DNA from 4 places in the Caldalkalibacillus horti genome. Region 2 is predicted to be linked to each of the others. Evidence: predicted binding sites of a transcription regulator. Region 2 holds the regulator's gene; each other region holds the start of a gene.
What was found. The regulator Rex, encoded in region 2, represses fermentation and respiration genes when NADH is low (regulators of the CRP and FNR family bind a similar motif). The targets are predictions, from matches to a motif close to TTGTGAAATATTTCACAA.
Positions count from the first base shown of each region.

Region 1 (4,218 bases), on a different contig from region 2:
GTAAGAGATAGTGAATTCATTCACAAAGAAGGATGGTGTTAGGTATGCAAAAACATATTCAGAAGTGTTCAATAAACCTAGTCCATAACGGTGTTTCAACATCTAATACAGCTCATTTTTCGGAGAAAAGTCTATTAAAGTTAAAAGACATTATGACAACGGTAAAAATGGCAGCGGATACCCCTATTTTTCTTGAAGGAGAAAAGGCAGATAAACTTTATTATATTTTAAGTGGTTCGGTTAAGCTAACAAAGCCATCAGCTGATGGAAGAGATTATGATTTATTTTACTACCGTGAGGGAGATATGCTCGGGGAATATTCATTTTCAGTGCAGACCCAATTTGGTTTTACAGCTATAGCTCAAGAAGCTTGTGAGCTTGGTGTAATTAGCAAGCATGACCTGGAGCTTTTATTATGGCAGGATCATGACCTTGCTTTAGAAATATTAAAATGGCTGGCAGATATGCATACGTGTACACAGTACAAAATGAGAGATTTGCTCCTATACGGTAAGGATGGAGCTTTGGCTTCTACTTTGATAAGGATGGCGAATAGCTATGGGGAGGAGCAAGGCAGTAAAATAGTCATGACCAAAAAGTTTACGAACACTGAAATAGCTAATCTTATTGGGGCAACAAGAGAGACAGTGAACCGTCTGTTAAGCCATTTGAGGAAGGAACAGATTGTTGATAATGCTCAAGGACATCTTGTTATCCTAGATATGAAAAGGCTACAGAATATATGTCATTGCGAAGGCTGCCCGAAGGAAATCTGCAGGCTATAAAGGAATACTCTAAGCAAATTAAAATAAAGGAGATGTCTCAAAGGATCATGGAGTGATCTTAGAGATATCTCCTTTTTACATTAGTATACTTTAACGCAAGCGCAAATTTATTTAGAGGGAATCAGTTGATACGTATAGTAATCTTGTGCATGTACCGCTTTGAATCCAACCGATTCATATAACCCTAGTGCATGATCGTTTTTCGTTTCAACTTCCAAGTGTACGGAGTAACCAGCCAAGTTCTGCTCTTTAATGACTCGGCGCAACACTTTTCTGCCTATTCCTTTGCCCTGGTATTCTGGCAAAATAGAAAATCCATATATCCATGCTTGCCCCTCTTCCCGACTTACCCGAATTTTCCCTACCGTTCTTTTATCCACGACAATCATGAGTAATTCAGTGTTATCCCCTAAGGTTTCGCTTTCCATCAATCTAGCGTCTTCTTCGTCCAGCCCGAACGCCGTAACGGATATTCGTACGCGCATATCATAATCTTCTACTGTTGCTTGTCTCAGAAGAATACCATCTGTTGCTTCAAGAAGTCTTTCTTGCCATTGCATTTGATGCTCAGAGAAGGCATACTCAGCACCTTGTTTACTCAAGAAAGCTTTTGCGGTATCGGAGCCCGCAGGGGCATTCAGCAAGATTTTCTTGTATCCGTTTTGTTTGACCTTCTCCATTCCTAATTGGAACAAGTGCTGAAAATGTCCTCTTCGTCGTTTACTTGGATGAACCATGCCACATACTTCGACTGTAGAACCAAAAGCGTACAATCCTAAAAACGCTACAAGCTCACCATTTTCATAATGAAGAAAATCCAGCTGATCCGTCCCGCGGCTTCTAAGTAATTCCCAGTTAAGCTTTAGCTGTAAATGATCATGTGTTTCACACTCTTTTTGCAATTGTTCAATATTGTTTAATTGTTGTGTCGTTAACATATTTTTCTCCTTTAAATCCTGAATAGGATCGTTCATTGGCGGACACAATCACATTTGCCGTGGAACAGATCTCACGTACTGAGATTGCATCAATGCGCCTTGATTAGCAAAAAGGCTCCGTAGCCTCTAGCAATATTCTCTTTTTTTTATCCATATCCTGCTGATTCATAGCTTTTTCCTTCCTTTTCTATAGAGAAGTTAAGCGTTTAAATTCAATAGACCCAAGAGCAATGGCGACTAGGGGCAATCCAAAGTAACGAAACTGACTAATAACGGCGGGTCCAATACCCGCAATAATACCAATTAAATTTAGCTGTCAAGTTGCTTTAAAAAATGGTCATGCTTTTCAAAGTTATAAAGTTGTCAAAATATTATTTTAGAATGTGATAAATATCACAATCTAACTGGTGTGGTCGTTTTACAATGAAATCAGATTAAAGGAAAGGGGAGGTCAGCAATGAAGGAATCAATCCCTACAGCAACCAATAAGCCATCTCGAGCAGAGAAGGTTATGAAGCCAAAACATGAAGCACCTGAAGAAAAACAACTCATTGGAACGTTTACGTTAGTACTGCTTATTGGTGGATTTTTACTGGCTACATGGTTCGGCGTATTTTCCTTGTATTTGAATAGGCTGTGACAAAAGGACAGCGCTTTCATTCAATTAAAGTATTTATAAATCGGAAAAAGCAGGTGAGAAGATGCACTTATATAAATATGAAAAAATATGGCTTATTTTTGGAACGGGGGTCCTGGCACTGTTTTTACTTATCGTAGGAATTGGAGCCTTTGCCATGGGACATGAACCACCGAGTGATGATGAGACAATAGATCCGCAGAAGGTTCGGGAGACACCACCTTTTGATAATCCAGGTTTAAAGCAAATTGGGGATCAAGAATATGAGCTAGTGATTGTGGCTCAGGCTTTTGCTTTCCAGCCAAGTGACATTGAAATTCCTAAAGGAGCAAAGGTACATTTTATTGTAACTAGCCCTGATGTCGTTCACGGTTTAGCCGTAGCGCAAACGAACGTAAACATGATGGTTACTCCAGGTCATATTAATCGTATAACACATACTTTTAAAGATGCCGGAGAGTACTTGATGGTATGTAATGAATATTGTGGTACAGGTCATCAGTTTATGGGAACTAGAATTGAGGTGGTAGAATGAGTACGGAACGACAGGTAAAACGAAGTCAATTTTTATTAGAGTCTGCGGTACATCAAGCATCAGCGAAGCTTAGCCTAGCTCATTTATGGGTTGCCTTTATTGCTCTTTTACTTGGAGCAATAGCAGGTCTTCTGCAAACATTAGTCCGAAACGGAGTCATCGAGGTTCCTTTTGGGATTGGCTATTATCAATTACTTACGGCACACGGGGTATTATTAGCTCTTATCTTTACAACATTTTTTATCTTTGGTTTTGTTATAGCAGGATTAGGTAAAACAACAGGTTCATTAACATTAGCTGTTCGACGCTTAGGATGGTCAGGCTTTTGGACGATGACAGCAGGAACAGCACTCGGAGTCGTAATGATTTTACAGAACGAAGCTACCGTATTGTATACGTTTTACGCACCCTTACAGGCATCGCCTTGGTATTATATTGCTCTTACTCTTATTGTAGTGGGTAGCTGGTTTAGCGGAGCAGCCGTTTGTCTGCAATATGCACACTGGAAAAAAGTTCACAAAGGAAAGCTATCTCCATTATTCAGCTTTATGGCTGTAGTGACGATGCTCATGTGGTTTGTCGCTACATTAGGGGTTGCAGCAACTGTGCTGTTTCAATTTATTCCTTGGTCCTTCGGTTGGGTGGAATCGATTAATATCCTGTTAAGTCGAACTCTGTTTTGGTATTTTGGTCACCCTCTTGTTTATTTCTGGTTACTTCCAGCCTATATGTGCTGGTATGTTATTATTCCAAAAATTATTGGTGGGAAAGTGTTCAGTGATGCTTTAGCAAGAATAGCCTTCATTTTACTGTTCTTGTTTGCTATACCAGTTGGATTTCATCATCAGCTTTTAGAGTCAGGAATCTCTCCTTTCTGGAAGTACTTACAGGTTGTTTTAACATTTATGGTTGTAATCCCTTCATTAATGACAGCATTCTCGATGTTCGCTACATTTGAGCTAACGGGAAGAGAAAAGGGAGCAAAAGGAATGTTTGGCTGGCTGAAAAAGCTACCATGGGGAGATGCAAGATTCTTTGCTCCTATGATGGGTATGATTGTTTTTATCCCAGCAGGAGCAGGTGGATTAATTAACGCTAGCTTTCAATTAAACCAAGTGATCCATAATACGATGTGGGTTGTTGGTCACTTCCATTTGACAGTTGGTACGTCAGTCGCCCTGACCTTCTTTGGAGCAGCGTATTGGTTAGTACCTTATCTGACAGGACGCAAAAGAACAAAGATATTAAATAGATTAGGGATTATTCAAACCATTCTTTGGACAATTGGTATGTTCTTTATGTCCTCTGCTATGCATGTGTCTG
Region 1 covers NZ_JAUSTY010000001.1:215,709-219,926, reverse strand. Annotated here, with positions in the region: gene J2S11_RS01055 (Crp/Fnr family transcriptional regulator) at 45-785, shown strand; gene J2S11_RS01050 (GNAT family N-acetyltransferase) at 893-1,723, opposite strand; gene J2S11_RS01045 (cytochrome c oxidase subunit 2A) at 2,181-2,363, shown strand; gene J2S11_RS01040 (cytochrome c oxidase subunit II) at 2,425-2,895, shown strand; gene J2S11_RS01035 (b(o/a)3-type cytochrome-c oxidase subunit 1) at 2,892-4,218, shown strand, end outside.
Region 1: a site for Rex is predicted at 2,105-2,122, ahead of J2S11_RS01045 (cytochrome c oxidase subunit 2A). Genes of this name have one in related genera too.

Region 2 (4,218 bases):
ATCTCACCTTCATTAAAGCTCATTTCTCCAATTAGAATTTTGATTAGGGTAGATTTTCCTGCTCCGTTTACGCCAACGAGCCCCACTCGTTCTCCCTTGCGAATCTCTAGCTGTATATTTGATAAAATGGGGGTTACCCCAAATGATTTAGATATATTATGCGCTTGTAATAGTATCACTAGTTTTCACCTCTGATTTCTCCCTTTAGTGTAACCTAGGTATGTAGTTGCTTCAACTATGATAAGAAAAACTTGGCTTATCGTAAATTCATGGTGAAAGCCTAGTTTCTCTAGCACATTATCTACCTCTAAATGTATTCAGATCGTATAAAATTCACAAATTTATCATTTGTCCTTAAAAGAGGACAAGACATCGTTTGTGAAATCGTGTACAATAATGACAGATCCATTTCAAGGAGGAAATCAGGTGGATTCATTTACACATTTTAATGAGCAGGGCCGAGCCAAAATGGTCGATATCTCAGAAAAAAAACAGACATCTAGATCGGCAGTGGCCGTTACTCAGGTTAAGATGACGAAGCTTGCCTTCGATCAGGTACAGGCTGGTAAGGTGGGTAAAGGAGACGTGTTGGCAGTGGCGCAGGTTGCTGCGATTATGGCGGCCAAACAAACCTCAAACATCGTGCCGATGTGCCATCCGTTATCGTTAACGGGTGTAGATATTCGCTTTGATCTAGAGGCTACCGATCAGGAAGGGCTGATCAAGGTTGAAGCAGAGGTCAAAACAACAGGTAAAACAGGTGTGGAGATGGAAGCGTTAACGGCAGCGTCCGTATGTGCTCTAACGATTTATGACATGTGCAAGGCTATAGATAAAGACATGGTCATTGGACCTACTTATGTAACGTCTAAAACGGGTGGGAAAAGTGGAGACTACCATAGAAATCCAACAAAAGGGGGAGCCTAAGGGAATGTGGAAGGTTGCTTTAATTACAGCAAGTAACAGTGCTTCAAGAGGAGAGAAAGAGGACGACAGTGGCCCGGTTATTCAGGAGCTGATTCAAAGAGAGTTGTCCTGTGAAGTGATGGGATATCGTGTGCTCCCGGATTGTATAGAAACATTAAAGGAAAACATGATTGAGCTCATTGATCGACATAAAGCAGATTTGCTCATTACCATAGGTGGGACTAGTGTAAGTCCCGAGGATGTAACTCCAGAAGCAACCCGTCAAGTGATTGACCGTGCCATTCCTGGAATGGCTGAGGAAATGAGACGTAAAGCACTTGAGTTAACAAGATACGCAATGCTTACTCGTGCTCTTTGTGGAACAAGAGGGAACGCGTTAATTATTAACTTGCCAGGAACTGCTCAGGCAGCGAAATACTGCTTAGAGTCTGTGATGGATCAGTTAGATAACGCCTTATTGATTCTACACGGAAAGAAACGTGAGGTATTAAATTTGGGAGGCGAAAGTGAATGAAACATCAGCCTATTCCCCAAGCAACGGCGAAGAGGCTGCCTTTATACTATCGCTTTTTAGAGAACTTATATAAAACAGGAAAGCAGAGAGTATCTTCGACTGAGCTTAGTGAAGCTGTAAAAGTTGATGCAGCAACTATTCGTAGAGATTTTTCTTGCTTTGGTGCACTAGGGAAAAAGGGCTACGGATACAATGTGAGTTACCTTCTTCAATTTTTTAGGCAGATTTTAAGTCAGGATCATGAAGCAAAGGTGGCCTTAATTGGAGTTGGAAATTTAGGAACGGCTCTGTTAAACTATAACTTTCAGAAGAATAATAATATCAAGATTGACCGAGCTTATGATGTGAACCCGGACAAAATTGGGCAGACTATAAGCGATGTGCAAGTTTACGCTATAGATGATATAACAAAAGGGAGTCTAAATGATTACGAAATCGCTATTCTAACGGTTCCCGCTCCAGTGGCTCAGAAGACAACAGATCAGCTGATTGAAGCAGGTATTCAAGGGATTTTGAATTTTACGCCAGCTAGATTAGATGTTCCAGAGGATATTCGAGTTCATCACATTGATTTATCTGTTGAGCTACAATCCTTATTATACTTTTTGAAGCATTATCCTAATGAAGAAGGGGTCAGCCCTACCGGAGGTGAATAACTATGGGACCAATTGGACCAGTCAGTCTAGTCTTAATTATTTTAGCAGCGTTATTAATTTTCGGACCAAGCAAGCTTCCTGAGCTAGGAAAAGCGTTTGGTAAAACACTTCGCGAGTTCAAGAATGCAACAAACGGCTTAGCGGATGACGACACAAAAAAAGTTGACTCAGATAATGATCAACCGAATGAAACTAAACAAGGCTGATAATAGATCGAATGCCGTCTATTCATAGCTCAGTTTTTACAAGGTACACAGAGGCTATAGATACAACGTGATAATGAAAATTTAGTCGTAAGGAAGGATTATGCATGGCAAAACAAACGCAAATGACCATGTGGGATCATATAGGAGAGCTAAGAAAACGTCTAATCTATGTGTTGATCGTTTTCGTTGTCTCCATGCTAATCGGTTTTTTCTTCGCAGAGGAAGCCGTTTCTTTTTTGAAGGCACAGGTAGCGGACCAGCTAGAATTAGCTGTTTTTTCACCGACGGATGCTTTTAAGGTTTATCTACAATTTGCTATAGCGGTAGCATTGATTATAACCTTACCGTTTGTGCTGTATCATATTTGGGCATTTGTCCGCCCAGGTTTAACAAGTCAAGAGAGAAAGCTGACTCTAAGCTATATTCCAGGTGGAGCTGTACTCTTTTTAATGGGATTATCCTTTGGGTACTTTCTGTTATTTCCCTTTGTCCTAAGCTTTATGACCGGTATTGCGACACAACTCGGGGCAAATGAATTATATGGAATGGCTCAATATTTTGGCTTTTTATTTGCTTTAGTGATTCCCTTCGGATTCATCTTTCAAATGCCTTTGATTATCTTGTTTTTAACTAGCTTAGGGATTATTACACCAATATTTCTACGGAAAATTAGAAAATTTGCTTACTTTGCTCTTTTTGTTCTGGCAGCTGTCATTACACCACCAGAGCTACTTTCCCACTTGCTTGTTACTTTACCGCTAATTCTTCTATATGAGATTAGCATTTGGTTCTCTAGCGTAGCCTATCGCAGAGTTCTGAAAAACAAAGAGCAGGCATATGATCAATAGAAAATGAAAAATAAATCACCTACTCCCTTTCGAGCAAGGTGAATTTTTTTGTAGAAGCATAATTTTTGAGCAAGATAGAGCGTTTTGTCATTTGAACTTAGCGAATGGGCAAAGTTTTTCTAAAAAAAGTCGGTAAAATACTTGCAAATTGATTCACAACTGATTATCATAATAGATGTTAGCACTCAACTTAAGAGAGTGCTAATAAATCCTCAAAATTAAAATTGATTGAAAAAACCATATAAGGAGGGTGTATGACTATGTTAAAGCCATTAGGCGATCGTGTTGTCATTGAAGCAATTGAAAAAGAAGAAACAACAGCTAGCGGGATTGTACTTCCAGATTCAGCGAAGGAAAAGCCGCAAGAGGGTAAAGTTGTTGCTGTAGGTAGCGGACGCTTTGAAAATGGAGAGCGTGTTGCTTTAGAAGTGAAAGAAGGAGATAAAATTATCTTCTCTAAGTACGCTGGCACAGAAGTAAAGGTTGGCAGCAAAGAGCTTCTAGTATTAAGAGAAAGTGACATCCTAGCGATAATTGAATAGTTAGATTGTACCTTACGTTATATGCTTAAACGATATACATGCTAGGGGATAGCCCTACATAGAATTTAAAGGAGGCGAATGACAATGGCTAAAGATATTAAATTTAGTGAATCCGCACGTCGCTCTATGCTTCGTGGTGTGGACGCTTTAGCAGACGCTGTAAAAGTAACATTAGGACCAAAGGGCCGTAATGTTGTATTAGAAAAGAAATTTGGATCTCCATTGATCACAAATGATGGGGTAACAATTGCTAAGGAAATTGAACTAGAAGACGCTTTCGAAAATATGGGAGCTAAGCTAGTTGCAGAAGTAGCAAGCAAAACAAACGATGTTGCCGGTGACGGTACGACAACAGCTACAGTTCTTGCTCAAGCGATTATTCGTGAAGGCTTAAAGAACGTAACAGCTGGTGCTAACCCAATGGCACTTAAAAAAGGAATTGAAAAAGCAGTTCGTGCTGCTGTGGAAGAAATCCAAAACATTTCTAAGCCTGTTCAAGGTAAAGACTCTATCGCTCAGCTAGCG
Region 2 covers NZ_JAUSTY010000027.1:9,423-13,640, forward strand. Annotated here, with positions in the region: gene J2S11_RS20825 (ABC-F family ATP-binding cassette domain-containing protein) at 1-179, opposite strand, end outside; gene moaC (cyclic pyranopterin monophosphate synthase MoaC) at 427-927, shown strand; gene J2S11_RS20835 (MogA/MoaB family molybdenum cofactor biosynthesis protein) at 932-1,441, shown strand; gene J2S11_RS20840 (redox-sensing transcriptional repressor Rex) at 1,438-2,097, shown strand; gene J2S11_RS20845 (twin-arginine translocase TatA/TatE family subunit) at 2,100-2,303, shown strand; gene tatC (twin-arginine translocase subunit TatC) at 2,408-3,151, shown strand; gene groES (co-chaperone GroES) at 3,412-3,693, shown strand; gene groL (chaperonin GroEL) at 3,778-4,218, shown strand, end outside.

Region 3 (4,218 bases), on a different contig from region 2:
GAAATGGATCCCTTGTGTCCTGCATAAATTGATTGAAGGTTGGGTGGTGAGAAACAAAAAAATACCTGTTATCATTCAATTTGAAGAGGAGAGTACAAACGGGCAAGCACTTTCCAGTAACATGCAGGCCGTACACGAAATGATTCACAAGGACGCAAAATGTGAATGGAAGGCAAAGTATCACAGCTTGTCTGCGTGCTCCTGTGAGCTTTCACCTAATGCGATTGAAGAGCTTTTGGTGCACTATTCAGGGATTAAAAAAATTTACTATGATCGCAAAGTTCAGTCACTACTGAATGTGGCTACGCCTACAGTTAAGTCTCCGGCCCTGCAGCAATCAGGATTTACAGGGAAAGGTGTAACCATAGCCGTTGTGGATACCGGTATACATGGTCATCAGGATTTTACACAGCCTGAGGATCGTCTGGTTGGCTTTAAGGATTTCGTACAAAATCGAACAGAAGCGTATGATGACAATGGTCATGGTACACATTGTGCGGGTGATGCAGCAGGAAATGGGTTTGCATCAGGAGGTCTGTATCAAGGACCAGCGTATGAAGCTAACCTTGTGGGAGTGAAGGTCTTAAATCGAATGGGTTCAGGCTCTTTATCTACAGTTATGGAGGGCATTCAATGGTGTATGGATTACAAAGATCTATATAATATTAAAATTATTTCTCTTTCCCTTGGTGCGCCTGCTCAGCAATCGGCTGCTGATGATCCGTTAGTTGATATAGTGAATAAGGCTTGGGACAATGGGATCGTTGTCGTTGCCGCCGCAGGAAACGACGGACCGGATAACGGAACGATAGCCAGTCCAGGTATAAGTCCAAAAATCATTACAGTTGGAGCGATGGATGATCAAAGGACCGATGAGCGAGCTGATGACCGAGTAGCAAGCTTCTCTAGCAGAGGTCCAACTATTGACCAATTGCCTAAGCCAGACGTACTAGCTCCAGGGGTTAACATTATTGCTCCAAATGCACCGGGCTCCTATCTTTATAAAATGCAGAAAGGAAGCCGAGTGGGAGAGAATTATCTTTCTTTATCAGGGACATCAATGGCTACTCCTATCGTTGCAGGTATTGTAGCACAGCTGCTAGAGGCTCAGCCAAACTTGACACCGGATGAGGTGAAGCAGAAGCTGCTAAATGGAGCAGAGGATCGAGGCTATCCTAGAATTGTACAGGGACATGGATATGTAGATGCGGAGCAGTCTCTTAGCAGCTAGGGCATAAAAAACACCTCCAATCTCACCGTTACGGAGTGGGGTCGGAGGTGATTTTTTATTTCAGTAAGTAAGACGTCTTATTTAAGGTCTTTTTATCAGTTAAAATAAGCCTTTAATCTTATCAAGCTCTCTCAAGCATCCGGTCTAGAGCAAGCTTAGATAAATGCGCAGTTTCAGAATCGACCTTAATTGGATTAATGACAACTCCATTCTTAAGCTCCTCTAATACCCATAGCAGGTGAGGTAAATCAATGCGATTCATTGTCAAACAAGGACACATATTAGGGTTTAGTGAGATAATCGTTTTATCTATATGTGTATCGCTTAACCGATTGACTAGATTCATTTCTGTCCCAACTGCCCATTTTGTACCTGGTGCTGCTTTTTTCAAGGTTTCTATAATGTAATGTGTTGAACCTGCATCATCCGCTAGTTGAACGACTTCATGTGAGCATTCAGGATGAACAATAATTCTCATGTCTGGTTCATTCTTACGCAAATCAGCGATGTTTTGCACAGTGAATTTTTCATGGACAGAGCAGTGTCCCTTCCATAAAATAACCTTTGCCTGTTCAAGGTCACCTTCGTATTCAAACTGGTTGTTAATCGGGTTCCATACAGCCATTTGGTCCAAAGGAACACCAATATCATACGCTGTGTTACGACCTAAATGCTGATCAGGTAGGAATAGAAGTCTTGGCTTTTGAGTGAAAGCCCATTCAATCATCTTTTTCGCATTAGAAGAGGTTACCGTTGCGCCACCATGCTTGCCACAAAACGCTTTAATAGCCGCTGTAGAGTTCACATAGGTAAGTGGAATAATGGTGTCACCAAACATTTCCTGAAAAACTGTCCACGCTTTTTCTGTTTGATCAATATCAGCCATATCAGCCATTGAACAGCCCGCACGCATGTCAGGCAAAATCACCTGTTGATAATCATCTGTTAGAATATCAGCAGTCTCAGCCATAAAATGTACACCGCAGAATACAATGTACTCTGCCGCCCGATTCCCAGCTGAAACCTGTGCTAGCTGCAGAGAGTCACCTGTAGCGTCAGAGAATTGAATGACTTCATCCTTTTGATAATGATGTCCGGGTATAAATAAACGATCCCCAAAATGGGCTTTGATTTCATGAACACGGGCTTCCATGTCTGGTACGCTCAATGCTTTATAAGAAGCAGGCAGCATAGACTGCTTGCTTAGAAGATTTAGTACACTCATCAGAATTACCTCCAAAATAATGTGAATTATTTCACAAAATAAAGAAAATTAGCCTAGATAAGATGAAATTATCAGCTGTTTGAAACATTAGCTTTACATGTGTCTTGACATCTATATTGACACAAAACTACAATAATAACAATAGGTTTTTACTTTTATATATAAATTCTGTTCAAAAAAAGGGAGTCAAGGTATGATCTATTTAGATTATTCAGCTACAACACCCATATCAGAGCAAGCACTACAGATCTACCTAGAGGTAGCTAAAAACTATTATGGTAATCCAAACAGTCTACATGACATAGGAGGGCAGGCAGCTCAGTTGTTAGAGGGGTGTCGGGCAAAGCTTGCTACTTTGATTCAAGCCGAATCAAGAGGAGTATTTTTCACTGGTGGAGGATCTGAAGCAAATGAACTGGCTATCCGCTCCCTTGTAAAAGGGAATGATCGAAAAGGTAGACGACTGATCACCACAAAGGTGGAGCATGCCTCCGTTTTAAACACATTTATAGCATTAGAGGAGGAAGGCTATGAAGTCGTTTATGCTCCAGTGGATGAGTATGGACAGGTGGATCTTGTCCAGCTAGAGGCGCTACTCACCGAGGATACCATCCTTGTGTCGATTTGTCATGCCAACTCAGAAATCGGGACCATTCAACCTCTTGAACAGATTGGAGAGCTATTGACCGAAAAGAAACATATTATATTCCATAGTGATTGTATCCAGTCCTTTGGGAAAATTCCTATAGATGTGCAAAAAGCAAAAGTGGATAGTATCAGTCTATCTAGTCATAAAATTTATGGACCAAAAGGAGTGGGAGCCTGTTACATCAGCCCTTCTGTTTCGTGGAAAAGCGTATTACCCCATATCTCTCATGAAAAAGGCTTTCGTCAGGGAAGCGTGAATCTGCCAGGGATAGCTGGCTTTGTCACAGCAGCAGAGGAAACAGTACTTACGCTAGGGATAGAGAAGGAGCGGGTTCGACGATTGACTCAACAATTGCTAGAAGGATTGCGTCAATTAAAATGGGAAATCGTTCTTGAAGGTCACCCTAAGACACGGCTACCTCATCATCTAGGGCTTAGGATTTTGGGTATGGAGGGGCAATATGCTATGCTTGAATGTAACCGGTATGGTGTAGCAATTTCAACGGGAACCGCTTGCCTCGCTCATGAAAAAGGCTCTTCAGAGACCATGCAGGCGATTGGTAAAACAGATACAGAAGCCAATGAATTTATTCGCCTGACCCTGGGCAAAGAAACAACAGAGGAAGAGGTTACCCAAACCATTAAGACTATTGATCAAATTTGCCAGCAATATTTTAAGAGGTAAGATCAAAGCTCAGGAACAGAACATAAGGAGCTTTTAGCGATAAACGGTTAACAGAAACTCTTTAACACACGTGGTCAACCGACCGCCGTCATGCAGTGCAACACCGTGCGATGGGAGCTGTGCACGGTACGTGAAAGGGAAAGGTTTTTTAAGGGAAATAGAGCGAAAAAAGTAAAGATCATTTGAATAGGCAGGAAGGGAGGAGTACTGTGGAAAAAGGAAAGCTACTAGGAGAGCAGCGTCGAGATACGATTTTAGGTTGGATTAAAGGCAGTGAGGGGCCGATCCCAGCCAGAGTATTAGCGGAAAAAGCGAAGGTTAGTAGGCAGGTCATCGTACAGGATATCTCACTACTAAAGGCCAAAAATGAGCCTATTCTAGCGACTGCTCAGGGTTATGTTTATCTAAGAAATTCATCAGAGCCTAAAC
Region 3 covers NZ_JAUSTY010000003.1:232,484-236,701, forward strand. Annotated here, with positions in the region: gene J2S11_RS04735 (S8 family peptidase) at 1-1,231, shown strand, start outside; gene nadA (quinolinate synthase NadA) at 1,353-2,456, opposite strand; gene J2S11_RS04745 (IscS subfamily cysteine desulfurase) at 2,650-3,789, shown strand; gene J2S11_RS04750 (transcription repressor NadR) at 3,999-4,218, shown strand, end outside.
Region 3: a site for Rex is predicted at 2,476-2,493, ahead of nadA (quinolinate synthase NadA). Genes of this name have one in related genera too.

Region 4 (4,218 bases), on a different contig from region 2:
ACGCTAAAGCAAACTGAACCATGATCAGTATAAACGCAAAGCCAAAGTATTTTTTCTTCCAAATCAAGTACACAGCCCCTAAGAAGCAGATAAAGGATAAGCCGAACACCCAACCGATGGAAAGCATATTCTCAAAATGCCTCGGATTATGCTCACTTAAAGCCAAAAACGTAAGCAGACTGATCATAATCGTTGGAACACTCCAGGCCAAAGCGTAGTTTCTCAGAATATCTAACGCGGGCTGATCCTTTGCTTTTGAAGCATAATACGTTAAGAAACTAGAGGAAATAAACAACACACTAACAATTGCTAGGAATACCACTGTCCAGGAATAGGGACTCCAAAATAATTTATCGTAGAGAATGGTAACACTATCCCCATCAATTTGAATGAATCCTCCCTCTGATATCGTTAACACAACAGAAAGGGAAGCTGGAATTAACAAACCCGTTGCCCCATAGAGGAACATATAAAATTTATTGTCCTTTGCTCCATACGTGCTAAAGGCATAGTACGATCCCCTAATCGCAAGGAGGATGATTGAAATACTCCCTGGTATTAAGAGAGCCGTTCCGTAATAAAAGGCCGTATCTGGAAAAAAGCCGATGATCCCGACAAAAAAGAAGACGAGGAATACGTTCGTTACCTCCCATACAGGAGACAAATAACGTTCAATGACGCGATGAATGATATGCTTTTTTCCGGTAATCGTTCCGTAATAGCTGAAAAAACCAGCTCCAAAATCAATCGAAGCAACAATCAAATAGCCGTATAGAAATATCCACAATACAGTAATTCCAACAACTTCATAGCTCATATAAATCCCCTCCTTCCTTATTGCAGTTTATCTAAGCCTCTCTCCTTTATCTCTTCCTCAGCCGTATGGTTACGGAACATTTTGCGTAAAATGACAATACAGGTAACAGCAAGTACAGTGTAAAGAGCTAAGAATAAGTACAGCATAATATCAACATGAGCTGACGTTGTAGCTCCTTCAGCTGTCGTCATATAACCTACAAGAATCCACGGCTGTCTTCCCTGTTCGGCAAATAACCAACCAAACTCTATCGCCAGCATTGCGAATGGTCCTCCTGCAACAATTGCCCAAAGCAAGGGACGAGCATGCTCATTCCACTTTTTGAAGCGAGTAAAGATCACGTAGATCAATGAAACGATCATCAGATAGATCCCGAACATCACCATGAGATCAAAGAAATAATGAACCCAAAGAGGGGGAAGCTCTTCCTCCGGAAATTCCTCAAGTCCTATCACCTCTGCAGTCGGTGAGCCATGGGCCAGGATACTTAATGCGTAGGGAATTTCTAAGGCATACTTAATTTCATTATCCTCTGTTAAAAATCCACCTATCACAAGAGGCGCCTCAGTGGTCGTTTCAAAATGCCACTCCGCCGCAGCTAGCTTTTCCGGCTGGTACTTGGCTAGAAACTTCCCTGACAAGTCTCCAATTAATGCTGTAGAAATGGCAAAGATAAGAGCAGCTACCATAGTAAGCTTTAAGGCCTTTTTATAATAAACATGCTTGCGTCCCTTCAAGATAGCAAAGGCAGCAATAGCGGCTAAAATGAAAGCTGACGTCAGATAGGCAGACGATAACACATGCGCAATTTTTGTTGGTGTCGCAGGATTAAACATCGCAGCTAAAGGCTGGATATTCGTCAGAGCACCATCCTCAAAAATAAAGCCTTGTGGGGTGTTCATAAAAGCATTCACCGTGCTAATAAAGAACCCAGACGCTGATGCTCCAATTACAACAGGAATAACTAGTAGAAAGTGACGAATCGGTGTTTTAAAGCGATCCCAGGTATATAAATAAATCCCTAAGAAAATCGCTTCAAAGAAGAAAGCAAATGTCTCCAAAAATAAAGGAAGACCAATGACATTCCCTGCAAGCTGCATAAAGCTTGGCCATAGTAAGCTAAGCTGTAATCCAATAGCAGTCCCTGTCACAACACCAATCGCTACTGTAATAACAAAGCCTCTTGCCCATCTTCTTGCAAGCAGCAGGTAATGTGGATCATTGCGTTTGATCCCCATCCATTCAGCTAACGCAATCATGACAGGAATCCCCACACCAATTGTGGCAAAAATAGCGTGGAAACCTAATGTAAGATACGTAAGAATTCTACTGTATAAGACCGCATCATACTCAAACATACTTCCTTCACCTCTCCCTATGCATGTGCAATAGTTAACATCAATAATACATATACTACTTTAGTTAATAGCTTCTTTTGTTATAACTAATTACTACATTCCCTTCTCAACCAAAAACTCAACTTAGTCATGAGTTTGTGAAGAAGTGAACAATTAATGACAATACCCTGCCTTACTTCTGAATCCTATACCCCTATTGTAAAGGAAATAGACCTTTAATAAACGCTCAAAAGAGCTATATTCGTGAAAAAGGGGTGACAGAACCATGACGAACCTGTGACGGATGTCATTGCAAAAAAATATTTAATACCGTGCTTCGCATAACCTTCTACCCATTGAATAAGTACCTATCCCCTGCTCTGTCCAAATCTATTGGAAATCTAGAGCCTAGATGTAGTAAGATGGACAAAGAGTTATCCATTGAATAACAAATGATTCTATTACAAGAGATTCATTAATCATACATTTTATATATTGATACATTCAGATACTCACGGCTCATAAATAAAATGACGATGGAAGACGTTAATGAAACAACGGAGGGACTATGGACACAAACAAACACAATAAACAAGCTTGGAACACAGGAGCCTATGAAGCATGGCTACAACGCTTTGGCACTCCTGAACAAGCAGCCATAAAAATAAAAAAGGATCCTCTTACAAGGATTGGCTCCCTCTATCCATACATGGGGGAAAACGTAAAAAATAAAAAGATAATCAACCTTTTAGGCTCTAATGGAAACAAGGCTGTTGCTTTAGCTCTACTAGGTGCTCATGTTACGGTAGCAGATTTTTCAAAGGAAAATGAGCGTTACGCTAAGGAATTAGCTGCGGAAGTGGGGGTGACGCTCAGATATATTGTATCAGATGTGTTACACCTACCCTCTGAAGAGTTGTCTGGAGATTACGACATTGTTTTGATGGAGTTTGGCATCCTACACTACTTCACGGATCTATCTCCCTTATTCGAGGTGGTAAAAAAGCTACTTCGAAAAGGTGGATTACTAGTTCTACAGGACTTTCATCCAATTACAACCAAGCTGATTAGCTCTAAAGGAACAACAGCTAAGATCAGAAAGCATAAGGTAACAGGAAATTATTTTGATACAGCTTTAGAGGAAAAAGAAATTGCCTTCTCCAAATTTTCTTCCACGGATTCTGACACTGAACAAACAGATAAAGTTTATCTGCGGAACTGGACACTTGGTGAAATCGTAACGGCAGTGGCTCAGCAGGGCTTACATATCCAGAGATTAGATGAGCTACCGAACCAATCCTCTGACGTTTTTGATCAAGGTATTCCGAAATCCTTTATTCTTACTGCTGAGAAATTACTGTAAGAACTTTTAACCTGCCAGCCACCAGCCACATGTCCCCAAAATAATTTGATCAATTGGCAAGTTTTATGCAAAAAAACACCGTACCTCAGCTCCCTGCGTACGGTGTTGCACTATTAATGCGGTCAGTTAACCACAACGTCTACTAGCTCCTAACGATGGGCTGAGTAGACGTTTTCTTTTGTGAGTGATTTAATTTCTCTAATAACCTCATGGCTTAGATCTGGTACATGTGCTGTAGCTAAAATTTCTTCTAACTGCTCCATCCTACTTGCCCCTGGAATAACAGTAGCAACAGTTGGATCATGTAAGGCGTAGCGTAAGGCTACCTGCGCAAAAGTAGCAACACCACCTAGCCTTTCCTGTAGCAATTCTAATATCGAGCGTAGCTCGTCCTGTTTATAGTCTAAGTATCCATTCTCTTTCAGCTTAGTAAGCCATTGGTTAGATAAGAGTCCTTTTGCAAGTGGACCTCTAGCTATTAACGATAACTGTTTATTGGAAAGCAGGGGTAAAGTCTCTTCCTCTGGTCTTCGATCCAGTATACTGTATTGAGACATGACACTTACAATACTGGATTGCTCCACGAACCTGCGAATCACATTTGGTCTAATTGAGGATATTCCATAGTAGCGGATATACCCTTCCTTTTTCAGCTCCTCAAACGCTTCACTTGTTTCTTCCGTTGGGTCTTCAAGCGTCCC
Region 4 covers NZ_JAUSTY010000021.1:18,236-22,453, reverse strand. Annotated here, with positions in the region: gene J2S11_RS18680 (cytochrome d ubiquinol oxidase subunit II) at 1-817, opposite strand, end outside; gene J2S11_RS18675 (cytochrome ubiquinol oxidase subunit I) at 835-2,175, opposite strand; gene J2S11_RS18670 (class I SAM-dependent methyltransferase) at 2,723-3,517, shown strand; gene J2S11_RS18665 (aldo/keto reductase) at 3,667-4,218, opposite strand, start outside.
Region 4: a site for Rex is predicted at 2,199-2,216, ahead of J2S11_RS18675 (cytochrome ubiquinol oxidase subunit I). Genes of this name have one in related genera too.